2 regions of the Francisella orientalis FNO12 genome follow, and region 1 is predicted to be linked to the other one. Evidence: riboswitches for the same ligand, from Rfam matches in the RefSeq annotation. Region 1 holds a riboswitch; the other holds the start of a gene.

Region 1 (15,846 bases):
GTTAAACCAGTATCAATAAGCTCCTTAATTGCTTCTCTTAGATTTTCTAAATTTGCAGCCTCTATCGGAGAATAATTATTTTTATCCTCAATAAAATCACCAACTGTAGAATCTTCATCATCACCAATTGGGCTTTCCATAGAGATTGGAGTATGAGATATATTGAGAATCTTTTTAAGCTTATCTTTAGTCATATTCGGAGTATATTCTATAATTTCCTCCTCTGTAGCCTCACGACCTTTTTCTTGAAGAATTTGACGCTTAATTCTATTAACTTTATTAATAGTCTCAATCATATGTACAGGTACACGAATTGTTCTAGCCTGGTCAGCAATTGAGCGAGTAATTGCTTGGCGAATCCACCAAGTCGCATAAGTTGAAAACTTAAAACCTTTGCGATAATCAAATTTATCTACAGCTTTCATTAAGCCGATATTACCTTCTTGAATGATATCTAAGAAATGCAATCCTCTATTGGTATATTTTTTAGCTTCAGAAACAACTAATCTCAAATTTGCTTCAATCATTTCCTTTTTAGCTTGAGTAATTTTTGCTTCACTTTTAGAAATCTCAATATTAACTTTCTTGAGCTCTTCAATTTCCATCATCATCAGACTCTGGAATTGATTAATTTGTTTTGTTAAATTATGGATTTCTTTAATAGTATTATCTGTAAATTTATACTTTTTAGTTAATGGTAGTAGCCATTCAACAGATCCTATTTCATACACTTTTATGAATTCTTGACGAGGAGTTCTTGATCTTTCCACACACAATCTAAGAATTTTTCGCTCAAACTCCTTAACTCTTGCATAAGGAAGCCTAATATAATCAACTAATTTCTGTAAATGGGAAGTAGACAATCTCAAACTTTCAAACTCTTTGACTATTTTGCTATAAAGTTTTTTGTTTGGCTTCTCTTGATACTCTTCAAACATTTTCTCAAGATTTGTGAAGAAATTATAAGCCCTTTGAGTATCAATCTTCTCATCATGATCATCTTCTGCAACTTTTTCTTCAGCTATTTGTTCATCACTAAACCCAGCCATAATTTCATTAAAACGAATATATTTAGCAACTGGCTCATCTTCAATATCTTGAGAAGCTATATAATCAACCGCCTTCTCTTCTAACTCACGAAAACGCTCAATATAAGTTTTGACAACTATTGGATAACTCAAAATAGTACTAAAAACTTCAGTAGTACCTTCTTCGATCCTAATAGCAATATCAGTTTCACCTTTTTTATCTAAAAGGTCAACTATCCCCATTTCACGCATATACATACGAATAGGATCAGATGTTTTTCCTTTTAAATCATCTAAGTTTGCTTCGCTTACTTTTCTTTCATCATCTTCATCTAACTCAGGAGTTCTATCATATACATCAATACCAGCATCTATGAGGATAGCTTCTATTTCTTCATATTTTTTTGGATCTTCTGACACATCTCCTGGCAATGCATCTAAAATATCTGCTCTAGTTAAATAGCCTCTTTCTTTACCATCAACCATAAGATCTTTTAGATCAGAAAGTAAATCTTCTCTTGTCATCTACTAATACTCCAATAGATTTTTTATATTTTATTACTCAATTTTGCTACTAAATACTTACGTTCCATCTCTTGAACATCTGTTCTAAAAGGTAGAGATCCTAAGTAATTAAGCTGTTCTTTTACACTATTAGCTTCAATCCTTCTTAAATCTTTTAATATCTGATGGTAGTATTGTTCACCATCAGATTTTTTTCTAGCTTTATTAATGCCATAGCTTAGCAACTCAAAAAAATACTCTCTATAGTCAGGATAGTCCTCTGCCAACAACGGTATCAATATTACAGCTTCTATTTCATTAGATGAGTCTTCTTTAAGAATTTTCAAGCTTTTAACAAGAATATCAAGATTTTTTGAAGTAGCAAATATTTCAAAGTTGTTTTCTTTTAATAGAATACGAAAATCAGTAATATTGACGAAAATTTCTGCCAACATTACTTCTTCGAGTAACATGTTCCTAGATAGTCTTTTTTGTCTAGCCTTATAATTATTGATATCTATATTAACTATATTTGACTTCTGTTTACCTAGCTTAAGTAGATTCTTTATTTGATTAGAATTAATATTTATCTTCTCCGCAACAGTTGAAATAATACTTTCTGAATAAATGTTCCCTTCTACATCAATCAAAAATTCTTTTAAGTTTTCTACTATTTCTGCTTTACACTCAGCTTTAGAGATATCTTTATCATCTATAATATAGTTTATTATAAAATCTGAAACAGGCTGAGATTTTTTTAATGAATTAGAAAAATTGTCTAGACCGTATTCTTTAATATAGTCATCTGGATCTTTACCATTTTCTAAAGTAAGTATCCTAAGTTTTTTATTGCCATCTAAAATAGGAAGAATTATCTTAATAGTCCTAATTGCTGCTTTTTGACCAGCACTATCACCATCGAAACATAAAACAATAGAATTGTTTTCACGAAACAATATTTTTGCATGATTTTGAGAGAACGCTGTTCCTAATGTAGCCACTGCACAATAAAAACCATATTTAGCTAAACCTATAACATCCATATAGCCTTCTACAACAATAAGGCTTTGATTTAATAAATCAGGACATTGTTTTTTCTTTTCTCTATATTCATAAAGCCCATATAGAATGTTATTTTTCTGAAAAACTATAGTCTCAGGAGAATTTATATATTTAACACCGTCAGAATCATCTATTACTCTACCACCATAGCCAATTACATTACCTTGAATATTTCTAATAGGAAACATTATTCTATTGCGAAAACGATCATAGATATTTCCCTTATCATTTTTTATTGAAAGTCCTGTAGCAATCAATATATCTTCTGATGCATTTACAGATTTAGCCAACTGAGTAATATTATTCCATCCATCAGATGAATATCCAATACCAAAAACTTTGGCAAACTCACTATCAACTCCCCTTTTTTTAAGGTAGGCTATAGCCTTTTCTTTTGAAGCTGAATTACCAAGATTCCAACGGTAATATTTTTGGGCAATTACTAAAAAACCAATACATTTATTGAATAGCTGTTCTTTATATAAATCTTCCTGAGAATAGTTTTCATACTCAACTGGTTTGCCTACAATTTCGGCAAGAGTTTTAACAGCCTCAATAAAATCTAAATTATTGATTTTTTTTACAAAAGTTAAAGCGTCACCAGACTCATGACACCCAAAGCAATGAAAGAACTTTTTTTGTGAGTTAACAAAGAACGATGGTGTTCTCTCATTATGAAATGGACAACAGGCTTTATAATTTTTTCCAGATTTAGTTAGATTAACATATCTCGATACGACATCCGCAATATCAGCATTTGCAACAAGTTCCTTTATAAAATTATTAGAAATCTTTTTTGCCATACTGATTATATCTAGAACTTATACTAAATTTAATTTTACTATAGCACTCACTTTACTCATATCTATTCTACCAGCAAGCTCTTTTTTCACACTAGCCATTATCTTACCCATCTCCTTCATAGATGTGGCTCCTACAGATTCTATTGCTTTTTGAACTATAATAACAACCTCTTCATCACTTAATTGTTTAGGCATATATTTAGTTAAGATCTCAATCTCTTTTTTCTCGCCTTCAGCAAGTTTTGCTCTATCGGCCTGCATATATTGAGTGTAAGAATCTTGTCTTTGCTTAATCATTTTTGTGATTACAGCTATAGCAACCTCATCTGTTATCTCAATTTTTTCATCAATTTGCTTCTGCTTAATAGCAGACATAGCCATACGAATAGTAGTTAATCTATTTTTATCTTTATTTTTCATTGACTCTTTCATATCAAGAGTCAATTGATCAAAAATTTGTGACATTTTATTAAAAGAATTCCTAGTTAAAGGGAGAGTTAAACTCTCAACGATGAATTAAATAATATACTACCTTCTAGCAATTATATTGCTCTTATGGCTCTTTTAACAGCGGCAGCTTTCTTCCTTTTACGTGCCCAAGTTGGCTTCTCAAAGTACTCTCTACGACGTAGTTCAGATACTATTCCAGCCTTCTCACAAGATCTTTTGAATCTTCTAAGAGCAACATCAAAAGGTTCTCTTTCTTTAACTCTAACGCTTGGCATACCCTCTCACCTCACTTAAGTGCCAGTTTAATAAGTCTAACAAACTATAGGACTTTTAGAGTCCCATAACAAAATTTATAGGCTACTATTCTATCATATAAGATGATAAATACAACATGGCTTATAACTAATATATCGTTAATATATTGCATTCATCGCACTATATTTATATTGCATAAAATGCTATTATTCCAAATTAAGAATCTTAGAAACTTACATAGGTTTATCGCTTTGGTAAAAAGAACTAAGCTTTTGATAGCTCTATCTATATTTGTAATTAGTACAAATGCTTCTTATGCATCTACTCGTAGCGAAATACAATCTCTAGTAAAAAAATACAACTTAGCTGACGCTAAAATTGCTATAGCAACTCAAAGAACCATGACTGGGAATGATTTGTATTCTTATGCTCAAAATAGATCTATGAAACCAGCAAGTAATAATAAAGTATTTACTATTGTTTCCGGATTGTTCTCTATTCCTGATGATTTTAGATTCACTACTACGATTTTGTACCCATCCAATAGAGTAAATAATCATACCTTACATGGAGATATGTATATTAAGTTTACAGGCAATCCAGCACTTACTGGAGGGCAACTAAGCTCATTAATAGAAAAAATCAAAACAGAAAAAGGAATATCTAAAATCACAGGAGATGTGTATCTTGTTGGAGTATTCTCTGGTCCATATGTTCCAGAAGGTTGGTCAAAAGAAGATAGTACATTATGCTATGGAGCTCCAGCTTCTAGTTTTACGCTAAATAGAAACTGTACAGTCATAAAACTAGTTAAAAATCCAAATAGCTTGTCAACTAGAGTTGTTGAATTAAGCAATGCCAGCAATATTGATATAAAAAATTCAGCAAAATATACTAGCACATCAAAAGCAACATTATTATCCATGAATGATAATAATGTTTTATATATCAGTGGCTACTTGTCAAGAGCTGCAGAAAAAATGTTTAAACTAGCTATTAAGAACCCCTCTCTTAAAACTGTTGATACAGTTAACGATTTCTTAAGTTCAAACGGAATAAAGCATGGCAATGTTCTTATTACCAACACCATTCCAGCTGGTTACGATGCACAACTAATTACAAAATCAGCAACAATAGGTCATTTTTTTGATCAAACACTTAAGCATTCGGACAACTTGTATACAGAAACTATACTAAATACAATTGGTTTAAAAGAAAAAGGAATTGGCTCAACTAAAGCAGGCATAGAAGTAGTCCAAAGTATACTATATAAAAAATTAGGGTTAGATACTTCTGCTTTGACTATGTATGATGGATCTGGACTATCACATCTAGACCGTGTTAGCCCTAAGTTTATGGTAGATTTTTTAACCAAAGCTTATAATAGTGAAGTTGGTAAGCAGTTCTATAACTATCTTCCAGCATCTGGCATGAGTGGTACAATATCATACATAATGGGGGGTAAATTACTTGGTCGAGTACATGCAAAAACGGGAACTTTGTCTGGAGTATCAACACTATCTGGTTATGTCCTAACTGCAAAAAACCATCGTATTTCATTCTCTATTATGCTTAATGATCTTAAACATTCTGATCGTTATAATGCACGTAGATTCCAAGATAAAGTTGTAGATGTTTTTTATAGGAATTTATAATGAAAAAAATACTTAAACTATTATCATTAACAATAGCCATAGTGATATTAGGATCATGTTCAACGGAGCCTCCAAAAAATATCAATAATGCTTGTAGCATAATTCATCAATATCCAAACTGGTATTATGATATGATCGATTCTTATGACCGCTGGGGAATACCTCTGAATATACAGATGGCATTTGTACGACAGGAATCATCTTTTAGAGCTGATGCTCAACCTTCTATGCAATATTATTTTGGATTTATTCCAAAAGGCAGAGCATCAAGCGCTTATGGTTATGCACAGGCTCTAGATGGCACATGGGATCACTATAAAAAAGAAACTAAACAATCTTTTGTCTCAAGATCTGATTATGCTGATGCTGTAGATTTTATGGGTTGGTATTTAAACAATGTTCATAACAAAACAGGTATAAGCAAATCAAATGCTTATGACCTATATCTTGCATATCATGAGGGTATTGGTGGATATAAAAGAGGTAGTCACAGAAATAATTCGTTTTTAAAGAGCTATGCACGTAAAACTGCAGATGTTGCTCAAAAATATGCTGTACAACTACAAAATTGTGAAGTCCCTCAAAAACCTCTACTTCTTATATTTTCTAAAGGTAAATAATGAAATCAAATATATTTAAACATATTGTTAATATTCGTTTTGCTGACACTGATAAATATGGGCATGTAAATAACAATACCTACTTTAATTATTTGGAAGAAGCCCGTACAACGTGGGCTTATGAAAATACTGGGCTAATGTCTTGGGCCACACAAAACTCAATCCAACTAGTAATTACCGAACAAACTTGTAAATATATACTACCGTTGTTACACCCCAATAAAATTGAGGTAACATAATATATAGCAAAAATTAGTGCTACAAGTCTTGAGTTTGAGTATGAAATACGTCTAGTAGGTTATGAACAAGTTATTACAAAAGCAAGTGCAAAACTTGCTTGTTACAATCCAAAAACACATAGGTTACAAAAATACCTAATGAACTAAAAAAATGATTTTAGAAAAAAATGACTGAAATAAATAAACAATCTTTAAAAAAATTAGAAAAACAAATTCTAAGAAAAATTGCTCAAGCTATAAATCAATATAACATGATTGAAGATGGCGATAAAATAATGGTTTGCCTGTCTGGAGGTAAAGACTCATATTGTCTACTTGAGATGCTACTTCTTCTTCAACAAAAAGCCCCTATAAAATTTGATATTGTAGCTGTGAATCTAGATCAAAAACAACTAGGTTTTCCTGAAGAAGTTTTACCTAATTATCTTAAAACTAAAAATATCGAATTTCATATTATTGAAAGAGATACTTATAGTGTTATCAAAAGAGTGATACCTGATGGTAAAACAACATGTGGACTATGCTCGAGAATGAGACGTGGTATTCTATACGATTTTGCTGAAGAAAATAATATTACCAAAATTGCTTTAGGGCACCATCGTGATGATATTATAGAGACATTTTTTTTAAATCTCTTTTATAACGGTTCTATCAAGGCGATGCCCGCAAAGCTATTAAGCGATGATAAACGTAATATTGTAATTCGTCCTCTTGCTTTCGTGAGTGAAAAAGAAACATTAGAATACTCTCAATTAAAGAACTTCCCGATAATACCTTGTAATCTATGTGGTTCACAAGATAATTTGCAAAGAGTATTCATAAAAGATATGCTTAACAGATGGGAGAGTAATAATACTGAAAGAAAGAATGTTATATTCAAAGCTCTATCAAATATTTCTCCATCTCAAATGTTAGATAAAGAGCTTTTTGATTTTTTTAATATCACCAAAAATGATATTCAAAGATAAATAAGGAGATAAGATGAAACTAAAAAAAATAGTAACAATAATGTCATGCACTGTTCTAGGACTAACAATAAGCTCATGCTCTACCAAAGAAACAACTAACGATGCTAAAACTCAAACTATAGCTAATACTACAACTAGTCCAAGTACTACGACACAAGCACAAACAAACGATTCTGCTGTTAATAACAGTTTAAAAATGGGCTCTAATGCTAGTTACGTAGTCGGATATCAAGTTGGGTCTGGAATTGCTAGACAAGATTTTGGACTATATGACAAACAGACAATCGCAGGTTTTGCTGAAGCTATCAATGGTGATAAGCCTAGAATTTCTGAAAGTCAGATTAGAAGAAATATGGAAACTCTAAAAGATAAGATGATTAAAAAGCAGTTAGATATAGCTAAGCTAAATAAGGTTAAATCAGATGAGTTTATGTCACAAATTGCTAAAATGGATAATGCTATTGAAGTAAATGATGGTGTTTACTATCAAATGATTAAACAAGGGGATGGTAAAAAAGCTTCTATAGATAGCACAGTAACTATTGCTTATAAAGGAACTACTCCTGTAATAGCATATGAAGATGATAAATCTAAGCTTAATAGTGTAAAAGAAGCTAAACTTATCGGACCAAGCTTTGATTCGAGTGAGAGTGCTACTTTCCCTCTTAGAAATCTAATAGAATGTTGGAAGGATGCAATTCCTAAAATACCCAATGGCTCTACATTTATACTATACTGTGCTCCAAATAAAGCATATGGAACTAGAGCTCCTGCTACAATAGGACCTAACCAAGCATTAGCTTTTGAAATTACACTTAAAGATTTTAAGTAATAAAATATTTTTCTAAAATATTAACTTTTTCTTTTCACAGCTAAATCACACAGTAAGATCATAGCTTGTTTATATTCTGATTCTGGTAAGAAATCTATTGAATCTTTTGCTCTATCAGCATATTTACATGCAACTTGATAAGAGTATTCCACTGCACCACTACTTTTAACAATATTGATAATTTCATTTATGTCATATTGCCTTTTTTCAATGGCATCTTTTATTTTCTTTTGTTCAACACTTGAGGTATTTGCTAGTGCATAAATTGTTGGTAGCGTCATTTTGCCTTCATCAAGATCATCACCAATATTTTTACCAAGGCTTTCTGCATCAGAAACATAATCTAATACATCATCAGCTATTTGAAATGCATTTCCTAAGTAAACACCATAGTTTTTAATACTATTTTGAAATTTACTATAGCTATGTTTATCAAGACTAATTACTCCGGCTAACTCACATGCTGCTTCAAATAGTTTAGCAGTTTTACAATATATCACATTAGTGTAATCTTCCTCTGACAACTCAATATTTCTAGCGTTTAATAATTGAAGTACTTCACCTTCAGATATTTTATTAGTAGCATCAGCTAATATTTGCATAATTTGCATATTATCTAGACTCACCATCATTTGAAAAGCCCTAGAGTATAAAAAATCTCCAGTTAGTACACTTGCAGCATTACCAAAAACATTATTAGCTGTCTCTTTGCCTCGACGTAAGTGTGAGTCATCAACTACATCATCATGTAATAGAGTTGCTGTATGAATAAACTCTATAATTGCAGCACATGCTAGATGATCATTACCAGTATAATTTAAAGCTCTAGAAAATAGCATTACTAACAAAGGTCTAAGTCTTTTGCCGCCACTATTTATGATATAGTGACTAATTTGATTAATAAGAACCACTTCTGATGAAAGTGAATTAATTATAAATTGATTATTATTTTCAATATCTTGTTTAATCAAGTTTCGAATATCTTTTAAGCTTTGCATTTTATTTATAATTTTTAAGACTTTTGGTTAGTTAGACTTAAGAATAAAGTAGCAGAATATATTTATCAACCATATTTACTTGATATTATCTAGTTGTCATCATCTTTTGAGATTCTAAAATGTTTTAATATTTCTTTATCTTCTGAGGTTAAAGACTGATCTTTACTATTAGCACCATCATTGAAACCTTTAACAAACTCTTCACAATTTGGTTTGTTTATGACAACCATTTTTTTTAATTTTGATTTGTATTGAGTTACAATAATCATTCCGACTTCATAGGAGTCTTTATCGGAGATTTTATTTATATCAGGTTTATGATCTAAAATAGTATCATCAAACCCTAAGATAAAGTCTTTCTTAATAATTTCTTGATTCATGGCACTAAAGCTTTTATGTGAGGCTTTACCTAGTGCATCGCCAATCGAATAAGCTGTGTATGTTTTTGAGGTATTATCTAATGCAAATACCTGAGAGTAGACACCTAAAACTAAGATACATACTAAACATCTAATAATTTTTTTCATATTTTAACTTTTTCTAAAAATACTAGTCATTAATTTTAACATAAAACACGTGGTGTTCTATAACTCTAGTTTATAGAAGTATTTAATATTTGCTTTGAAAGCATTCCTTTATAATAGAAATATTGAATAATTTGTATAGATACCAAAATAAATAGACAACTAGAGATTGTTATTGATACCATAGGCCAGCCTAAAAATATAGCACTATTTATATCACACATAAGACTAAACACTGAAAGCCCTAAGTAGAAAATACTAAACCCTTCAGCTTGCTTTTGTCGAAAATTCTTATATATCTGAGGTATCCAATATACATTATATATAACACCACTAATTGACCCACTCCATAATAAAGTCTGTTCGGTTAGAGCTATGAATTTAGATATATATATTACCATTAATAAAAATATCAAAATGAATATGGTATGTATAACTATATTTTTCTGTCTTCTATCATTAAGGATCTGAAATTGTTGAATAGTTAAAAAACTTAAAAGAATAATATCAACCAAAATGTATTGCCATTGCATATTAAATCCTATCGCATATACAAGATCCAAAGAGTTAGCAAAAATCATTAAAGAATGAGTCCAGAGACTAATTTCAAATGTTTTATGTTTAAACTGATTATGGATAGTTTGTGGTAATAAATGAATAAAATATATTACTAAAGATATGTTTAACGTTATATAGCCTAAATATTCCATGATTAATCTCCTATTATTTCAAAAATAAATAATAAGAGTTTGTGTGATATTTCTTATATGAAAAAATAATCAAACAAACTCCCTACGCTAATACTAATTAGATCAGGTACAAAGGGTTATTTTCTCAGCTATTATTTTTATAAAAATAGCACCCCTGTTGTCTTTAAGGCATTAATATAACATAGTTAAGTTTAGTTTGATATATCTAATCGGCAGATTAAGGCATTACTTAGACTACCATCAATTTTTTTATAATAGTTTTTACGCTGTGATACTTTAATAAAATTGAGTTTATTATATAGAGATATAGCTTTGGTATTATTTATATCAACTTCTAAAAATAATTCTTTAACTTCTTTCTTGCCAAGATGATCAATTGAGTATTTCAAAAGCTTAGACGCAACTCCTCTACTTTGCATAGCAGTATCAACACATATATACAAAAGTTCTGCTGTTTCAAATATATAGTTAAAAATAGCAATAGCAACAAGCTCACTATCAATCATTAAACCTAAAACGGTATCATTAGTTAATGAATCTTCGATTTGTTTATCTGACCAGCTAAAATCTTTATCAATAGCTCTTACTAGCTGAATGGTTTTTGTTAGAAATGTAATATCAAGCTCTAAAATCTGCATACTTATATAAGTTTGATAATATTGTTTTTTTATTTTGAATATCTAATAATTTATAATCGTTACTTATAAAATCATTTTCAGCAAGATTAACTCCTTCTAAACTATAGAAAGAATTAATATTGTTCGTTTTATATATACATACATTAGACTTAAAAAATAAATTAGTAACAATTTGTTTTAAAAAGCTAATATCTAATTTATCAGTTAACAGAATATTTATAATCTTAGAACTATCTACTTCATTTGTGTAAACAATCTCTAAATTTTTTCCTGAAGGTTCTACGTCTACTAATTTCTCAGTTATTGTTTGCGTTTCAATCTGCTGTGTAAACCTATACTCTGGCTTCAACTCCCAGACATCAATACCAAAAATATCTTCTAGCTGACGTACAAAATCCATTATTTTTTCTCTAATCTTTCAACTAATTTTTTAGGGAATCTATATTCTTTTAATTTAACAGATTTTCTTAGTCTATTGACCTCTGTAGGATTAAGCTCCAATGTTTTTCCTCGAGAAACGAATTTAGGCAAAATAATATCACCGAATCTAATTCTTGTCAGTCTACTAACCGTAACACTAACCGCTTCAAACATTCTTCTGACTTCTCTATTACGTCCTTCAGACAAAGTTACATAATACCAAAGATTTGCACCCTCACCGCCAGAGAATTTTATATTATTAAATTTTGCCATGCCATCTTCTAACTGTATGCCATCTTTCAGTTTATTTAAAGTTTCATCTGATAACTCTTGACCATAAACACGTACAGCATACTCTCTTTCAATTTCATAAGATGGGTGCATTAACCTATTAGCTAAATCTCCATCTGTTGTGAAAAGTAACAACCCTGTAGTATTTATATCCAATCGCCCAATCATTATCCAACGTGATTTTGCTAGCTTAGGTAATGAATCAAAAACAGTCTTTCTATCTTTCTCATCTTTACTAGTACAAACCTCCCCCTCTCTTTTATGATAAATAATAACTCTTGGTCTAGTCATAGGTTGACCATAAGAGTGTAGAGCCTTTCCATCAAAGCTAATTTTATCTTTGTCTGTCGCTTTATCGCCAAGAGTTGTGACTTTACCATTCACTCGCACTCTACCTTGTTCTATAAACTCTTCAATTTTTCTACGTGAGCCAATGCCATATTTTGCTAATAGCTTTTGTAGTCTTTCTGGAGTGTTTTCAGTATTTTGATTAATTCTACGCATTTTTATCGATATCCTTTTGATCTGCTGCTGAGAAGAATTTATCTATATCTTCATCATTATAGTTATTAGAAGATAAAACTAATCTTACAGCTGCAGCTTCATTTTTATTGTTAGCGTACTCTGCTAACTTTAACCTCATGTCTAAAACAAGTTTATTATTATATTAAAGAACTGAGGATCATTCTTCATGTTGTAAATAACTTTATAGCATTCTTTATATTCACCTCTTTCAAAATACATCTGTGCTAATCTTAATTTAGCAGCTTTATAATCTATTCTAAATTTATCAGCTCGTTGCATATATGCTAAAGCGCCATCTTTCTTGCCCTGTTTATACACGCATTGAGCGTATAAAAATAATGTTTGAGCCATATCATTATTATTTGGCATAAATAGAGCTTTCTCAAAAAAGTTCTTGAGCACAACTATATTCTTCCTTCTCCATACACAAGAATTGTGCATAAAAGTTCATTGCTTCATAGTTTTTTGGATGCTTATCAAGAGCCTTTTGATAATACTTTTCAGCAATTGAATTTGCTACTATACTTTGGTAATAATACCCTCTAGCATAATCTACAATAGCTAAATTTTGATTATGATTATTTGCTAGTTCTTGTGCTTTTATAAGTTTAGTCTTCGCTCTTTCAAGATAACCTTCTATTGAATAAATTATAGCTAATTCAGAATTAATTTTAGTTGCTTCTTCATAGTTAGCCTGAGGAAAAGAACCGCCTGTAGCTGAATACTCCGCTTGTTCTGCATTCTGATTTTTTACTTCATTCTGATTTTGTGAACTAGGATTTTTATTATTCACATTACTAGAGGTCATACATGAAGCTAGTATTCCTGATAATATAGTTGTAGCTAAAATCTTTTTAAAATCAGACTGCATTTTTATCACCAAGTTTCTTTAAATATCTTTCTTTTCTTTTTGTCTTATCCATAACATTGCCAGCTAACTGCCCACAAGCAGCATAAATATCATCACCTCTAGTTTTTCTTACTGTAGTAACGAAACCATTATGTTGTAAAAACTCTTTAAATCTATGAATACGATTATTACTAGGTTTTTTATATGGCGTACCTGGGTATGGATTAAATGGTATCAGATTAATTTTAGCTGGTACTTCACGAGATCTTAATAACTCAACTAATTGTTCAGCATCTGATAAATTGTCATTAACCTCTTCCATCAAAGTATATTCAAATGTTATATGTTTATGCGGACCTTTTTCAGCATAGAGCTTACACGCCTCTAGAAGCTCATCAATATTATACTTTTTATTAATAGGCACGATTTCATTACGTAAGGAGTCTGTAGGTGCATGTAATGATACAGCCAAAGAAACTCCCGATTGTTCTAGCAAATCATAAATTTTTGGAACGACACCAGATGTACTAAGAGTAACTTTACGACGTGATAGTCCGTATGCTAAATCATCCATCATAATATCCATCGCAGGAACCACATTCTCAAAATTCATCAATGGTTCCCCCATGCCCATCATAACTATATTTGTCACACTAAAATCATGTTCACCATTATTTTTTGATAATGTTCTAGCTGCTATCCAAAGTTGTGAAATAACTTCAGCTGATGAAAGATTTCTATTAAATCCTTGTTTACCAGTAGAGCAAAAACTGCAATTTAAAGTACAGCCAACCTGTGATGATACACAAAGTGTGCCTCTTCCTTCTTCAGGTATAAAGACTGTCTCAACTGCACTTCCACCAACATCAATAAGCCACTTGTGAGTACCATCTTTTGATGCTTTATTAAATACAACCTTAGGAATGACTATTTCAGCATTTTCTTTTAATTTATTACGTAAATTCTTTCCAAGATCAGTCATGCTATCAAAGTCAATAACACCCTTTTTATGAATCCACTTAAAAACTTGTCTTGCATGAAACTTCTTCTCGCCTATCAAAATAAAAAAGGCTTCTATAGCTTTTTGATTTAATCCAAGTAAGTTTGTTTTATCTTGTTGCATTAAACTTCTCTTTTGTATATAAAATTATTCGTTGTACCCTATATCACCAGGTAAAATATTATCATTTTCATGTGTCAGATTAGCAAAACTCACAAACTGACCGTCAAAGCGAACATGTACGGTTCCTATAGGACCATTACGCTGTTTACCAATTATTATTTCACCTAGATTTTTATTATCTTCTTTATCTTTATTATAAACTTCATCACGATAAATAAACATAATCAAGTCAGCATCTTGTTCTATCGCCCCTGACTCTCGAAGATCTGACATCATTGGGCGTTTATCTTTACGATCATCAACTGCCCTATTAAGCTGAGAAAGAGCTATAACTGGAATATCAAGCTCTTTGGCTAAAGCTTTGAGTGACCTTGATATTTCTGATACTTCAAGTGTTCTATTAGTCTCATACCCTGGTATTTTCATCAATTGAAGGTAATCTATTAATATCATAGAAAGACCTCCTTGCTCATTATAGAGTCTCCTTGCTCTTGAACGCATTTCAGAAGGAGTAAGACTTGATGTATCATCAATGTATAAAGGCATCTCGCTTAAAGACTTCATAGCACTAATAATCTTAACCCAATGAGCATCATTTAGACGATTACATTCTTTCAGCAAACTCATCTCTACTCGTGCTTGAGAAGCTAACATTCTTGTTACTATATCTTCAGATGGCATCTCTAAACTAAAAACTAATACTGGCTTATCTGCAATTTTTGCAACATTTTGGGCTATATTAATACCTAGTACAGTCTTACCCATTGAAGGTCGAGCAGCTATAATACCCATGTTAGCTCTTTGTAAGCCTGATGTCATTTTATCAAGATCAATAAATCCTGTAGATATACCAGTTAAACCACTTCCAGAATCTACAATAGCACTCATCCGATCAACTAACTTAGGTATGACAGATTTAATTGATTCAGGTCCTTTGACCAAAGTTTCTCTCTCTTTAGCCACATCAAGAATTCTACTCTCTGCATAATCGATTACTTCATCAGGATTTTTTGAGTCTGAAGAGTATATTTTTTGAACTATATCATTAACACTAGCCTGAAGGCTTCTAAGTTTAGCTTTATCTTTAACTATATTTGCATAGGTCTTGATATTTGAAACTGCTGGTGTATTTGTTGCCAAGTCAATAATATATGACTCGCCTCCAGCCTCAGATAATAGACCTTCGGTAGCTAAATATTCACTTAAAATCAAAACATCAAACGGAGTGTTTGATTGATTCAAAACAGTAATTTGTTTGTAGATAATTTTATGCCTTTTATCAAAAAAATCATCAATCAAAAGAAAATCTTCAACTAGCTCTATATTATCATTATTTAGAAGAATATTTCCT
Region 2 (15,846 bases), 660 kb from region 1:
ATACCAGCTAAGTTAAAAGCTATTGCCTTTGATAAGACTGGTACATTAACACAAGGCAATCCTTCTATTAAAGAAATAATTGTCACACAAAATTATTCGCAACAACAATTAATCACCATAGCTACGAGTCTTGAGAGTTCTGTTGATCACCCAATCGCTAAGACTATTTTAGACTATGCCCAAAACAACAGCATAACATTTACACAGGCTACAAATATTGAGGTTTCAGGTGGTAAAGGAGTAACAGGAAAAATCAATGATAGTAGCTTTTGGCTTGGAAATCATGCTTTTGCTCATGAGAAACGGCTATGTACTAATGTAAGATCTGCATAGCCAAGCGATAAAACTTGCAAATAATGGTCAAACATTGATTTTCATTGGTAATAATGAAAATATTATTGGTATCATTGCTGTACAAGATATGATAAAAAATAATGTTAACGATGCTCTCAAACAATTAAAAAAACTTAGGATCAATCCAAAGCATATTTTTTGTATTTATACCACTGTCCAATAATTGTCCAATAGTTGTCATACCTGCAGGACCAGCACCAACTACTGCCCACTTATATCTTATAAAGCTTTCCATAATTAACCTAATTTATTTACATAAGATATATTATACTCAATCATCAATATACTGTCTTAATAAATCTTATATATATTGAATATCAGAAAATCTTATAATAAAATCCTGTAATATAAGTATTACTAGAATATAAATATGCGAATAACATTAAAACAATTACAAGTATTTGTAAATACAGCTAAGTCAGAATCCATTAGTGCTGGTGCTGAAAAATGTTTCATCTCACAAGCAGCCGCAAGTATGTCGCTATCTCAACTTGAAAACATGCTTGATACAACATTATTCGACCGTGTTGGTAAAAGAATGAAACTGAATGATAATGGCAAAAATATGCTAGCAAAAGCTATTAAAATTTTAGATGAAATTGAAGAATTTGAATCTTTTAGCTTAAATAGTAACCAATTATCAGGGAAGATAATTATTGGTGCTAGTACCACAATAGCCAATTATGTATTACCAAAATATGTAGCAATGTTTAGAAAGTTACATCCAGATACAGATTTTGAGATTATCTCAGGTAATACAAAAGAAATTATAAATAGTATTGAGTCACTAAACTGTGATGTAGGCTTTGTCGAAGGCGAATGTAATAGTAAAATATTAGAGACTTACCTTTGGGTAAAAGATAGTCTAAAAATAATTTGTCGTATTGACCACCCATTAACTAAGAAAAAAAATATTAAGATAAAAGATCTTTTAGAATATGATTGGGCAATGAGAGAGCAAAGCTCTGGAACATTTGAAATATTTTTTAATGCTCTTGAGGATAAAGTATCAAGCATAAAAAAAGCTATAACTCTACGTAGCTCAGAAGCAATAAAACAGTATATTGCATATAGCGATTGTCTAGCTTGTATATCTGAAGTAATTACAACTCAAGCTTTAGATACTGCTAAATATTGCATACTTGAAACTAAAGAGCTCGATTTATCTAGAAACTTCTACAAACTACTTCACGAGAAGAAATACCACACCGCATTGACACAAGCTTTTTGTAAATTTATAGAAGATGATATCAAATAGCTAAGATAAAACTTGAAAATCTCAGGCTTTAGAGTCATCCTTACATAAGTAACACAAATTCAAATAAACGGAGATAAAAAAATGTCTATAGGAATAATTATACTGATAATAATAGCTATTGCTGCTGTATATATAGTTATGACTTACAACAAACTAATAGCAGAGATCGAAACTGTCAAAAATTCTGAAAAACAAATAGATGTACAGCTTGATCGTAGAGCTAAAGTATTTGACTCATTGGTAAATGTTGTCAAAAAGTATATGGACTACGAGCAAACAACACTAAAGCAGGTTGTAGCACTAAGAAACCAAGCTAATTTAGCGAAAGCAAATGGCGATATTCAAGAAAGAATAAATGCTGAAAATCAAATCTCTAATTTAGCTAAAGGAATAAATGTTCAATTTGAAAACTATCCAGAATTAAAAGCTAATCAAAACGTAATCCAGTTACAAGAAGAAATTACATCTACTGAAAATAAATTAGCTTTTGCTAAACAGGCGCTTAATGATTCAATAGAAAGATACAACGCTCATAAAAAATCATTCTTTGCTGGGATGGTAGTTAATATCTTCAAGAAGCTAAATGAAGAATTTGTATACTGGAATATCTCAGAAGAGAAAAAACAACAACTAGAAGACTCTAGAGTGGAACTATAAGATGTCAAATACTGATAATCTACAATATGGCTCTGTTGACTGGCGTGAAGTTGTTCGCAAAAATACTTATCGCACATATTTTGTCATAGCAACATTCCTAATTGTTTTTTTTCTGCTAGGAATTTTTGTTGATACCTTTTGGCGATATGGTGAGTTTGCGAATGCTTACTATAGTAGATATGGTATTGAGCTACCCATATCAAAAGTATTTTATGCCTTAGCAACATTTCAAATACCTCCTTATGCTACTATGATTATATCTGCTATAGCAGTAATTTGGATATTCATCACTTTTAGTATGTATGACAAAATTATGCTATCTGGCACTGAATATCATGAGATCTCAGCAGATAACCAAGATCTTCTGGCACGCCGTGTATATAATGTAGTTGAGGAAATGAAAGTAGCTGCTGGCATGCGATATATGCCAAAGGTTTTTTTAATTGATACAAATTATATGAATGCTTTTGCATCAGGTTATTCTGAAAAATCTGCAATGGTTGCTATCACAACAAAACTTGCAAATGCTCTTAACCGTGATGAACTACAAGCTGTTATGGCACATGAGTTAACTCATATTAGAAATCAAGATATTAAGCTTAACCTATTTACTATGGTTTTATCCAATATGATGCTTATTATTATGGATTTCTTATTTTACTCAGCTCTTTTCTCAGGAAACAATAATAATAGCAACAATAATAACCGTAACAATAATGCTGCCGTATTTTTTATCATTATTATGATTTTAAGATATGTATTACAAATTTTTACGATATTTATGATGCTGTTCTTAAATCGTACAAGAGAATATATGGCTGATGCTGGAGCAGTTGAGCTAATGCGTACAAATGTACCAATGGCAAATGCTCTACTAAAGATTGCTAGCGATAGTAAAACAGCAGAAGCTCAATATAGCTATAAACATAACAAAAATGAAAATCTACGCCGTGCATCATACATCTTTGATCCACTAAGTGCTGGTATAGGCAGTGGAGATATGTCTGATATGTTCTCTACTCATCCATCTATCGAAAAAAGACTAGCTTCAATTGGTGTGAAAACTAGATAACAATCCAATCCTTTTTAATATAAAACTAATATACTATTACTCAGTAGATAAGCTATAATAATTATGTAGCGTATGGAGTAATTAAGATATATGGCATCAAAAACTAAACAAAAAATTTAGGGTTTTCAATTGTTGAGTTAATTGTAACTATAGCTATAATCGATATCTTAGCTACGCTTGCTAATGCAACATATTCTAATTATGTAATTAGAACAAAAATAGCTACCGAAGTTTCTGTACTAACAACTAGAGCAAAAGAAATATGGGACTTTAAAAGAAGTAATAAAGATTTTTATCTTAATGGTGATAATTCAGAAGTTAATGAATATGCGGCTCTTAAGAAAAATATTGGTACTGTAGGTGGAACAGGTATAGTTAATGGATATGCAGAGATTATGGTGAGACCAGAATTGGTAGGAGAAGATTCTGTGAGATGGCGATGTGTCGTTACTGGTGATATATTAACAGAATCAAATGTCCCTAATCACTGTATTCTTGGCGATGCTACTTTCTTTAGAATATTAAAAGAAAATAATATGATTTTCAGTGAAGACAATTTCCAATATGATCAAACACCTGTGAATAATGATGATTGGAGCAAAGTTGATACTGATAGTGATTTTCTTGGTAAGTGGTATATAACAGGTGGCGATGAGCAAATAGAAATCTAGAGTAACTTTGATAATATTGATGACGTTCGACCAAATGTTGCTGAACTTGATGGTGATAGAGACGAAATTGTAGACTTCTCTCATGATTGAGCATCAAAAGGTTTTGATAGTATGCAGATGTCATTCGACTACTACTCCAGAACAGGTGATAACTCAAGTAATTTTGAAATTTATCTAGGAGATGAACTTGTCTATACGCATGATAGTTTTGCTAAGGGTTAGCAAACTATCAATATTGACTTACAAAATACTAGTGCTTCAGGTAAAACACTAACTCTAAGAGAGTCTGGTAAAGATGATAGCTACGGTGCTTTGATAGATTTAGAATCACTAAGAGTCACTCCAAATAAAATCACCTAAAGATCTAAAACTTGGAACTATAAATTTAGTAACAAATATATTATAATCATTACATTAAATTGTTATTCTTAAACAATTCCAACACATTAGATCTAAAATTTAAATAACAAAGAGATGTAAATGTCAGAACAAGAGCCTCGTAAAAAACTTTCTTTAGGTAGTAGAAAAAAGTTATCAGTAAATAGAACTTCTAATCTAAGTACAAACCTTAAAACTAGACTACAAGCCAAAAAAGAAGATAATATCCAAAACTTTTTTAATAACACTAACAAAGAGCTTCGTGAGCTATATCAAGAAAGACAAACATTAGAGGATCAGATCAAACAAATAGAACAAAGACTTCTTTTTGCAAAAAGTGAGCCATTACAAGAGTTTTTATTTGAATTAAAATCACAAGATTTTGATCTACTAGCTAAGATAAACTCTTATATAAATACTCTTTAAGATTTTATTTTATAAGAATTATGTTTATCATGAACTAGAATATACTTTTAAATATTTCTTTAATACCTTTTTTAGCAAGACCTAGCATTTTAGCAAACTCTCCTTCTGAGAAGTCTTTGCCTTCTGCTGTACCTTGAATCTCAATCATACCGCCATTTGAGTTCATAACCACATTCATATCTGTTTCAGCATTCGAGTCTTCATCATAATCTAGATCAAGTATAGGCTCATTGTTATAAATACCAACAGATATTGCAGCAACTTGAGATATTAATGGATTAGTTTGTTCATCAAGCATGCCATTTTGCTTCATATAATCTATAGCATCCCTAATAGCTAATGATGCTCCGGTGATAGACGCTGTACGTGTGCCACCATCTGCTTGGATTACATCACAATCAACTTTGATAGTATTCTCACCTATTTTCGTTAAGTTAACACTTGCACGTAAAGCTCTACCAATTAGTCTTTGGATTTCTTGTGTTCTACCAGATTGCTTACCTCTAGCAGCTTCTCTATCCATACGAGTATGAGTTGAACGCGGTAACATACCATATTCAGCAGTTAACCACCCCTCACCAGAATCTTTTTTGAATCTTGGTACACCAGCAACCACAGAGGCTGTGCATAAAACTTTAGTATCACCAAACTCTATTAAAACTGAACCTTCAGCATGTTTTGTAAAATTATGTGTAACTTTTAAACTACGTAATTGATCGTTATTTCTTCCACTTGGACGCATTTTGGAATCCTTTTAATTAAATTCTTAAGTTATTAAGTGTATAATTATACAAATCGATATTAAAATAAGAAACTTTAAGTTTAAGGTAATTTCTGATATATGAATATTATTAACAAACAAAATTTATCAAAAGTAGAAAGATACTGGCTTAATGATGCGAAAACCTTAGTTACAAGCCTATCAAAAGGCTATGGTGAAATTATATTAGATAAAATCTCTCAGAGTTTTACAAATGTTAATCAATTAGAAGCATCACTATTAGCGATTAAGACTGCATTAGTACGACAAATAACACTTTCAAGTATTAATGAAACTTTAGTTTTTGCTAGGACAATCATTCCCTGTGATACTTATGATTTTTTTTCACAAGAAGTTGATAATCTTGGCACAAAGCCAATTGGCGATAATTTACTTTTTAAAAAATCCAAGTTTACTCGTGATGAATTTATAATCCGGAAGTTATCTAGTAATGATTTTTATCAAGAAGCAAATAGGCATATTCAGCAAGAAATCTTTTCTCGCAGTTCGATATTTACATACAAAGATAATCAAAAGCTTAAATTTTTAATTACGGAATATTTTCTAGTTTTACCGGAGTTTTATAATGCAGAGTAATACAAAATTCAAAGCATATATTACGCTGATGAGATTGCATCGCCCTATTCCAATACTGCTAATTCTTTGGCCAACTCTTACTGCATTAGTTTTGGCAAGTCATGGTATTCCAGATATTAAATATTTGATTATCTTCATTATTGGTGTAGTTGTAATGCGTACAGTTGGTTGTATTGTTAATGATATCGCAGACATAGATTTTGACAAACACGTAGAACGTACTAATACTCGCCCTTTAACCAGTGGTAAACTTAGTGTCAAGAATGCATTATATTTGTGTCTAGCTCTTACGATAGTTGCTTTTATCTGTGTATTGTTTTTAAACTTATACACAATTTTACTATCATTTGTAGCCCTATTTTTAGCTGTTTTATATCCATTTTGTAAAAGGTTCTTTGCAATACCCCAACTAATCCTTGGTTTAACATTCAACTTTGGTATTTTTATGGCGTTTTCTGCTATACAAAATCATATACCATCTGAAGCTTGGATATTTTATCTATCAACGATATGTTGGACTATAATTTATGATACTATCTATGCCCTAGCCGATCGAGATTTTGATTTAGAAATTGGTATTAAATCATCAGCTGTTTTATTTGGAGATAAAGTATTTAAGTACATCTTTTTATTCAATTTCATATCATTAATACTTTTGATAGCTCTAGGTATATATCTAAGCTTTAATATTATTTTTTACATAGGTGTTATTGTTAGTGCTTTTTTATTTATCAGAAATTATTTCTTATATAAAAAACTAGGTATAGCTAACTGTATAAAAGCTTTTTCTGATAATCATTGGATTGGATTGATAGTTTTCATCACAGTATTACTTCAATATGTATAGGAGATGATATGACTTTAATAATTGGTGCAATCTTAGGTTTTATATCAGTAGCTTTTGGCGCTTATGCAGAGCATGGTCTAAAATCACAAATCTCAGCTGAACACTTTGATTTCATAATAGCTGCAGTTCGCTATAATCAAGCTTAAGCTATCGTAATTAGTGGTATTGGAATAGCTCTTTTAAGTAGTAAGAGCTTAGCACGAAGCTTATCTCTTAAACTAAGCAACTTTTTTTTATAGTCGGCACAATATTATTTAGCTTTAGCATTTATATTTCTGTAGTTTATAATATACCTATTATTTTGAAGCTAGCACCATTAGGTGGCAGCACTCTGATGATAGGCTGGCTAATGCTAATTTTAGCTGCTATTTTTTTGAAGAAGAACCTAAAGAGAAGCATATGAAAAGATATATAATTACACTAGCGTTATGTATATTTATATTATCTGATACTAGCTTTGCATATGCGAAAGATAATCAAGGATATATTGTCAAACTTTACTTTGGCAGAACTATGAAAGATGATAAAAATAATATCTCTTACGTTTCAGATAATATATTCAAAAATTTTGAGAACAAATACATAACTCCTTCTTTCCCTGATGGTTATACTGAAAATGATGCTAGAGGATATTGGCGTAGCCTAACAGGAACTACGTATAGTGAAAAAACCAAAGTTATCACAATACTTGTAGATGATAAGTCAAAACAACTAGAGCAAAAAGTAAACAATCTAGTCAATGTCTACGAAAAATCATATCATCAAGAAAGTGTTTTGGTAACTTATACAAAGACAGATTATTCTTTTATTTAAAGCTGGCGGAGATTAGTTCGCTCCAACCTAACCAACTCCAAACTGAGGTAGTATAGTCATGTTTTTACTCTCTGTAAGCGATTATAGAGGCGTACCTGGAGAGTGTCAAATGAACGATTTTGGATTCTCTGACACAAAACATTGAGTGAGTTTATCGTGTCTCTAAAATTACACTATATGTAACTTTAGGGACATGGCATGAACTATTTGTGATAAATTTCGTCACTTTCTTCATATACAAAAGCACTCGACATCCTATCGCACTCTTGCTTTTCATTCACTCCAAGCAAATAATCAATTTCAAAAAGAGTGGTGGGTAGGCGATTTTGCTATTTTGCCTTGGCCGCCTCAAAACGTCGCATTAGTACACGCCCCCAACGATGATCTGGAGCAGAGTCGCCAAATCCACCAAATAAACTTAAGTTCTGACCTGTATGAAACCCACCTTCCGTAAGCTTTAAAGCTGGTTCAAGTGCAAATCTTTCAGGATGATCAAGCCATTTTTTATCATATTCAAAGGAGGCTCTTTCTTTATTACCCTTTACATGAAACCTCAGCTTTCCAACGCGGATATCTTATGCCCCTAAAGAAACCAAGACAATAACTTCTTTGCTACTCATCGCTTTTCTCATTTATTTTATTAGGGAGACGCACCCTTTGGGGTAAATTTTCATCTTCAAGCCTTCGTCCAACAAGGTCATGCATGCTATCGACTAAATCGCTCAGGCGTTTTTCCATCCCCAGAACAAATAGTACTGCGCCGTAACTACCAATGGAGGTAGTTGGATCTCCCTTTTCAATTTTTCCAATAGTGGACCTTGATAAGCCAGCACGCTCTGCCATAAGCTGGGCGGTGATACGCCTGCGACGCCTTGCATCATTGATATCCTGCCCTAATTTTCGCAAAGCGCTTATTACAGGGATGGGTAAATTTGTCATAGTCTTCTCTTAAGTGTTTTATAGCCATCACAAACATCATTAATGAATAGCATAACAAACATTAAGTTTAAAGTCAAGTCGTATCAATCTAAAGAGTTTTATATCAATCATTACAAATTATAAAGACTAATATAAGCGACATTAAATGTACTGCTGCAGTAGAATCAACTAGATTGAGCATTACTGGATATGCCCATGCTCTCGTTAAGCTAGCTAAAAAGATTTTGTATGATGTTGATGATTCCTAAACAAATGCGTCAAAAACAACTTGATTATATGAATCGTTCCAGAAATGCCATTCTAAAACAGTACTTTTATAAAATGCTTCTAGCATTAAATCCCGAACTTCGTCTGATGCGGACAACGCTACTTCATCAAAAATACTAATAGCTCTTTCGACGCTATCGCTAAACTCCTTGCCAGAATAAGTCTCTATCCATTTTTTATAAGGATTTTGAGATTCCATATCAGTATTTTGAGCAATAGATTGTCCTACGATTTTATAAACCCAAAAACACGGCAAAATAGAGGCGATTGCGATTTCTACTGGTGCCATGCTGCTTACTTGTAACAGATAGCTTGTGTAAGAAAGTGTTGCTGGTGTTAGTTTTTCTGTTTCTTGAAGATTAAAGGTGTGACGAAAAAAGCTATGCACAACTTCTTGCTCTGCTATTAATGCCCCACCTGAAAATGATAGGAAATCTTTTACAAATTTAAGGGGGGCTTTTGAAGCAATCACAGCAAGGCTTCTTGCAAAATCTCTTAAATACAGGGTATCTTGCTCTATGTAATAAGCAAATTTATCCATATTAAGTGATCCATTCGCAAGCTCTTTATTAAAAGGATGGTCCTTTATCGCCTGAATGATAAGCTGACATTTTGCTAATGCTGTTTCTGATAATTTTGTCATTTAGTTTAACCTTAAATTGATTGCTATAAATATTTCCATAAATGGTGAAAATGATGTACCGGGCCATGTCCTTTTCCTACATTGCTGTCTTTGCTATGCAGCATTGCGCCATGCAGATATGACTTGGCTTTTGTGCACGCCATAAAAGTAGAAAAGCCTTGAGCAATAAAGCTTGCTATGCCTGCGGATAAAGTACATCCCGTACCATGAGTGTTTTTAGAATTGATACGCGGTGCAGATAACGTTTCTGTAATGTCATGCGATAAAAATAAATCATCTGAGGTCGCAGCGTCTTCATGTCCTCCCTTCAAAAGAACAGCTCCGCATCCTAAATCGAGTAACTTTTGCGCTAATGTCTTTTTGTCGTAATTTCCTGGTAATAATGTTCTTGCTTCAGGCAAATTGGGGGTAATAATATTTGTAATTGGTATCAATTTTGTTCTTAACGCTTCCACAGCATCAGCTTGCAAGAGAGGATCACCACTTTTTGCCACCATCACTGGATCTAAAACTATTGGAATGCCTTTTGCATGCCTCATTAAGAAAGCAGTCACGAGCTCTATGATCTCAGTAGAGAAGAGCATGCCAATTTTTATCGCATCTGGCCTTATATCATCAAATATAGCTTCAAGCTGCTCATGGATGCATGAAAGCGGGATATCATAACAGCCGCGTACACCACAAGTATTTTGCACAGGAATGGCGGTGAGGACAGTCATCCCATAACATCCTGTTGCAGAAAATGTTTTAAGATCAGCCTGAATGCCAGCACCGCCAGAACCATCAAATCCTGCAATAGATAAACTTTTGTATTTCATAACCTTTCTCCAAAATGCGCAAAATGATTGACCGTAATTTCGACAGGCTTACTGTTTTGTTTGAACGACAAACCATCTCCATCAGTGATATGCCCAACAACCTTTAAGCCATAACCAAAGCTTTCCATAAACCTATGGGATAATTCTTCAAATGCGTCTTGATGAATTGTCACGAGCAATCCATAATCTTCTCCACCTTCCAAAGCAACTTGCACAGACACATTAAGGCGTAAGTGATTTTGCAAAAGATCGATATCGAGGACTGCATGCTTTCCCGCACTTGAAGCTAGACGCTTCAAATCGATATAAAGCCCATCAGAAATGTCCATCATGCTGTTAACAGCACGCAGCTTTCCTAGCCATATTCCTTCTTTAATTTTGGCTTCTGGATGCAAGAAGCTATTGATGTATTTCGTATCTGTAGTCAGAGATTGCTCTAAGCCCAAATGTGCAAAGCCTAAATTTCCTATTATACAAATCAGATCTGAAGCTTGTGCACCGTTTCTATATTTAATATTAGATTCAGGGGCTGTTCCGATGGCTGTTATATTGATAAATAAGCGTTCTTTAGAGGCGGTAGTGTCTCCGCCAATCAAAGTGACGCCAGCATTTTGGCACTTAGCAGTTAATGAATTTAAAAACTTGGGTGCATAGTCCTGCAAGCGACTTGGGATGGAAATTTCACATAAAATATATAAAGGCTCTGCTCCCATAGCCGCTATATCGCTTAAATTGACGTGCAGAGCTTTATGTGCAAGATCTTCTGGGGAAAAGTAAGAAGTGCGAAAATGCACATCTTCTATGAGCAAATCTTTACTAATCACATACCTATTGCTCCCATTTAGATTAGGTAGGACAGCAGCATCGTCACCGATAAACCCATCGGCGCTAGCGGCCTGCAAAGCTTTAATTATTTTATCTTCTTGAATCATACAAATCTCTCATTAATGCAAAATCTGGGTCATGTAATTGATCCAGAAACGCTACCTTGAATGTTCCAATTGATTGCTGCTTTTTTGATGCTATTTCTCCGCAAATAGCAAAGTAATGTGCGGCTATGACAGCAGATTCAAAAGGATCTTCCACAACGGAGACAAATGCTGCGATTACTGCTGTCAGGCTGCAGCCCATACCTGTAACCATTTGCATAAGAGGCGAACCAAATGGCACCTCAATTGATTTATTTCCATCTGTGATAAAATCCACCGATCCGCTAACTATCACAACCGCGTTATTCTGTAGGCTTAAGCGTTTTGCAATGGATACAGCTTCATCTGTCGTATTATTGGCTTCAACTCCATAGGTTGTGTGCGTATTACCTGCGAGTGATATGATTTCGCTACTATTACCTCTGATGAAATTTGAAAAAGGCAGAATAAATTTTGAGGTCTCAGTTCTTATGATCGTGGCACTGCTGCCCACAGGATCAAAGATAAGAGGTTTATTGTGTTCTTTGGCGATCTCTATCGCTTTTTTAGCTAGCGCAATAAAATCATGATCAAGCGTTCCTATGTTGATATAGAGGGCCGATGCCATTTTGACTAGTTCTTCAATTTCATCTTCGCACGTACTCATAATTGGTGCAGCGCTAATGCTGAGTAAACTATTTGCAACAAATTCTACTGTGACAAAGTTTGTAAGGCATAGTATAAGGGGGTTTTTACTCCTAACCTTAGCTAAAGCTTTTTCCATTTTATCTATCATTATTTGCCTCATTGATGATTTTTATTAAATTCTTTGTTGTTAAAAAAGGATCTGCTGCTTGATGAAATGCGCCTATGGCTGCTATTCCGTTCGCACCAGAATTTATAACAGAAAAGGTATTACTTTCATCTATTCCTCCTATTGCTATAATAGGGTGAGATGGAATGAGAGAAGCTTGACGCAGTCCACTTAAGCCCCATATAGTTTCAACATCAGGTTTGTTATTAGTTGGGAAAATGGCGCCTACTCCTATATAATCTATAGGCAGAGTTCGTGAGTTTTGAATTTGTTCTATTGTATTTACGCTTAAGCCAATGATTTTATCTGCCCCCAAGATGGATCTTGCTTTTTCAATTGTCGTATCTGATTGACCTAAGTGAACTCCGAAAGCGCTAAGTTTTATGCAAAGATCAACATTATCATTGACGATTAAAGGAACGTTATATAAATCCAGAAGACGTTTTAATGAGCTGCCAAAATCCAACAAATCTTCTCCTGGCAAGGATTTTTCTCTAAGCTGTACGCATGTGATACCAGCTTTGAGGCACACTTCAATACACTCGAGATAAGGAGCTGTAGGGATATTACCTTTATTTGTGACTAATGTAAGTTGCCAAAAATTTTCTTTCATAATCTTCCTTATATTTTTCTACAAAGGAAGATATAAAAGCACTTAAGAGCCCAGAATGAAAGCCAAACGTGGGAATTCAGATGCTTCACACTCCCTCCGCAGGCATTAACCAGAGCAGGTTTTAGGGTATTTCTCAGCCTTCGAAGCAAATTTATTTCGCCCCTAAAGCACCCCCGGTGAATAAAAATTCTAAGGATATTATACTTAGAATGTATAATTCATCAAGCTAAAAATTGATGATCGAAATACATGCTCAAGTTATGCATTACCTAATTACACCACCATATGTAAAAGTTTAAGTAAGCTGTAAATAGAATCCATGACAGATAAGGAATCATCTGTAGCGAAACTACTTTGATTTTTCGGTAAGCTAGGCAAATAAGCCACAGACCAGAATATCCATGGCGACCAAAACGATGAGGGAAAGTCCCGTGAAGTGATGGTGGAAAAACAAAGGCGCCCTGCTCCAGTTTAAAATGAGCTGGGTCACGTATAAGGTTTTGATCACCCTTAACTTAGGAAATGAAGACGCACGCCAAATTAGCTAGTCACAAGCGCCAATAATGCCGTATAAAATAGTCCAAGCAATTGGAAATACATAATTTGGCGGCGTCAGGGTGGAACGATGTAAGGTGCTATACCAAGTGCTAATCTCTGGCTTGGTAAAAGAGCCAATGACTCCTCCTATCGCGATCAGCGCCACGATCTAGATGATTTAAAAGAAGCGGGTTTTATTTTGCATTTTTCGTTTTAAACTACTTAGGAAATGGATCTGGAAGGTTTTGGTGGATGAGGGGATTTGATAAGTAATCTTTAATAAGGCATGCATCAAGCTGCTTTTTAATCATTGCTTTAAAATCACTTCCATCTGGCCAATTCTTTTTAGGAGTCGCAATCCACCAACGACAAATACCTTGATTGCGTACAAAGGCTCCTGCTTGTGATACTTCCCCTACAAAATCAGGTCGTGTTGAAATCCAAAAGAAACCCTTTGCACGTAAAACACTAGGTCATTCCTCTTTGAAAAAATGATGTATTTTTTTGGGATCAAAAGGCTCCCTTGCCCGATAAACAAAGCTCGTGATGCCATATTCTTCTGTTTCTGGAGTGTGATTTTTAAAATCATATAATTCTTGCGCCCATAGGGGATGATCTTGGGCTTCTTCAAAATTGAATAAGCCTGTATCCATAATTTCACTCAATGATACTCTAGATTCTGATGTCGCTATAATTTTTGCTTTAGCATTCAGACCCCTTACAATAGGTTTTATGTCATGCATTTGCGACTCTGACACAAGATCACTTTTGTTCAAAAGAACGACGTTCGCAAATTCGACCTGTTCAATAAGAAGATCCACAAGAGTTCGTTCATCTTCATCGCCAAGGCTTTCCCCTGTATCTTTTAAAAATTTTGTTGAACTATAGTTTTGAATAAAATTGGCAGAATCCACTATTGTGACCATGGTATCTAAAACAGCAACATCTGACAGACTATGCCCATCCTCATCTCGAAAATCAAAAGTAGCTGCAATGGGTAAAGGTTCAGAAATTCCTGTGCTCTCAATAACAAGATAATCAAATTTTCCCTCATCTGCTAATTCACGCACCTGCAACAGAAGATCTTCACGTAGTGTGCAACAAATACAACCATTGCTCATTTCAACGAGTTTTTCTTCTGTTTTAGAAAGATTGCTGCCGCTACGTTCGACTAAATCAGCATCAATATTCACCTCGCTCATGTCATTCACAATGACCGCGACTTTTAGGCCTTCACGATTGCCTAGAATATGATTTAAAAGGGTTGTTTTTCCTGCACCCAAGAACCCTGACAAGACAGTTACAGGGAGTTTTTTTATTTAAAGCTTGCATTTAAGGATCACCATTTGCTTGATTTATCTAGTGTTATAATATAACACTTTATACAGGATTACTTAAAAACTCAAGAGAATAAATTGCTGAATATACCAAGTGTTTTAGAAGTGAACAGTCTTACTGCACTTTCTCATTTTAAAAAATCACCGCATCAATTAGGTATTATAAGACGTCAAGCACCCAAAAATTATCATGTTTTTTTGAGAAAATCATGCAGTATCCTTTTAATATATTCGATAAAATCTATAAAAAAACTGCTGAAATTGATATTAAGGAGATTCTTTTAGAGGTCATTTCAAATGATCTTCGCCTTGATCCTTGCTATGAGAATTGGATTATGGATATGGGAAATATCACAAAAGCGTTTTGCAACATTCTGGACACTGCTGCTGTGGGATTTTGGCTAGGATCAAAACGTGGATGTAAACGTTATCACGTCGATAATGTCCCTTTGCGCATGCTTGTAACCTATACTGGTACGGGAACAGAGTGGTTGCCTCATGAAACCGTTGATTTAGAGTCTTTTGAAAGGGGAGAACCTAATGAAAAGATTGTCATCAATCAATCAGCTATTCAGTTTCTTAATCCCTGGGATATTTCTGTGTTTAAAGGCGGGTCCAAAGGTATATTACATCGTACACCTGATGAAGCCATGAAAGGATCATCACTTTTAATGAGGCTCGATCATCCTTCTTTTTGGGAGAAGATTAATCAACAAAACCAGAGCCATGTAAGCTCATTGTAGTCATTATGAAAAACAAATGCTTATGGAGATATTATGAAAATCAACCAAGATCTCACTCAACAAGCGCAAATGATTTGCGCAGAGAAAAAAGAGCGTTTAACACAACCAAGGCTAGAAGTTCTGAAAATTATATCTCAAAGTCAAAAGCCTTTAGGAGCTTATGAAATTCTTAACAAATTGGCAGAGGTTCTTGATTCACCAAAGCCCCCTACAGTTTATCGAGCCATTGATTTTTGGGTATAAATGAGCTTTATTCATCGCATTGAAAGTCTTAATGCTTATGTCATTTGTCACGCTGATCACGTCCATCAGGGCGCACAATTCATGATTTGTGATGACTGCGGCACAGTATTAGAAGTACATCTTGATGACATGATTCACCTGTTTCAGCGCC

What was found. Region 1 has a riboswitch for thiamine pyrophosphate ahead of FNO12_RS05100 (PQ-loop repeat-containing protein). Riboswitches for the same ligand answer to the same signal wherever they lie in the genome.
Region 2: another riboswitch for thiamine pyrophosphate. It lies ahead of thiE (thiamine phosphate synthase); the one in region 1 lies ahead of FNO12_RS05100 (PQ-loop repeat-containing protein).

What each region holds. Positions count from the first base shown of each region.
Region 1 covers NZ_CP011921.2:983,768-999,613, forward strand. The annotation lists gene rpoD (RNA polymerase sigma factor RpoD) at 1-1,553, opposite strand, end outside; gene dnaG (DNA primase) at 1,577-3,397, opposite strand; gene FNO12_RS05055 (GatB/YqeY domain-containing protein) at 3,416-3,862, opposite strand; gene rpsU (30S ribosomal protein S21) at 3,940-4,122, opposite strand; gene dacB (D-alanyl-D-alanine carboxypeptidase/D-alanyl-D-alanine endopeptidase) at 4,354-5,757, shown strand; gene FNO12_RS05070 (transglycosylase SLT domain-containing protein) at 5,757-6,377, shown strand; partial or broken gene FNO12_RS11530 (acyl-CoA thioesterase) at 6,377-6,791, shown strand; gene ttcA (tRNA 2-thiocytidine(32) synthetase TtcA) at 6,784-7,584, shown strand; gene FNO12_RS05085 (FKBP-type peptidyl-prolyl cis-trans isomerase) at 7,598-8,416, shown strand; gene FNO12_RS05090 (polyprenyl synthetase family protein) at 8,437-9,414, opposite strand; gene FNO12_RS05095 (hypothetical protein) at 9,504-9,941, opposite strand; gene FNO12_RS05100 (PQ-loop repeat-containing protein) at 10,007-10,648, opposite strand; TPP riboswitch at 10,710-10,814, opposite strand; gene FNO12_RS05105 (GNAT family N-acetyltransferase) at 10,840-11,286, opposite strand; gene FNO12_RS05110 (hypothetical protein) at 11,267-11,686, opposite strand; gene rluB (23S rRNA pseudouridine(2605) synthase RluB) at 11,686-12,501, opposite strand; partial or broken gene FNO12_RS05120 (tetratricopeptide repeat protein) at 12,494-13,393, opposite strand; gene rlmN (dual-specificity RNA methyltransferase RlmN) at 13,383-14,495, opposite strand; gene dnaB (replicative DNA helicase) at 14,520-15,846, opposite strand, start outside.
Region 2 covers NZ_CP011921.2:327,418-343,263, reverse strand. The annotation lists gene FNO12_RS01945 (HAD-IC family P-type ATPase) at 1-333, shown strand, start outside; gene FNO12_RS10055 (hypothetical protein) at 458-589, opposite strand; gene FNO12_RS01940 (LysR substrate-binding domain-containing protein) at 725-1,612, shown strand; gene FNO12_RS01935 (LemA family protein) at 1,694-2,269, shown strand; gene htpX (zinc metalloprotease HtpX) at 2,271-3,341, shown strand; gene FNO12_RS09605 (hypothetical protein) at 3,737-4,012, shown strand; gene FNO12_RS01920 (hypothetical protein) at 4,493-4,816, shown strand; gene rph (ribonuclease PH) at 4,851-5,558, opposite strand; gene FNO12_RS01910 (chorismate--pyruvate lyase family protein) at 5,658-6,173, shown strand; gene ubiA (4-hydroxybenzoate octaprenyltransferase) at 6,163-7,020, shown strand; partial or broken gene FNO12_RS01900 (DUF423 domain-containing protein) at 7,029-7,423, shown strand; gene FNO12_RS01895 (DUF3574 domain-containing protein) at 7,420-7,833, shown strand; gene FNO12_RS11700 (HipA N-terminal domain-containing protein) at 8,163-8,390, opposite strand; gene FNO12_RS01885 (helix-turn-helix domain-containing protein) at 8,446-8,772, opposite strand; gene tenA (thiaminase II) at 9,017-9,682, opposite strand; gene thiD (bifunctional hydroxymethylpyrimidine kinase/phosphomethylpyrimidine kinase) at 9,706-10,500, opposite strand; gene thiL (thiamine-phosphate kinase) at 10,497-11,432, opposite strand; gene thiM (hydroxyethylthiazole kinase) at 11,416-12,204, opposite strand; gene thiE (thiamine phosphate synthase) at 12,194-12,835, opposite strand; TPP riboswitch at 12,909-13,020, opposite strand; partial or broken gene FNO12_RS11695 (TspO/MBR family protein) at 13,206-13,538, opposite strand; partial or broken gene FNO12_RS01845 (GTP-binding protein) at 13,591-14,691, opposite strand; gene FNO12_RS01840 (DUF1826 domain-containing protein) at 14,919-15,452, shown strand; gene FNO12_RS01835 (helix-turn-helix domain-containing protein) at 15,486-15,695, shown strand.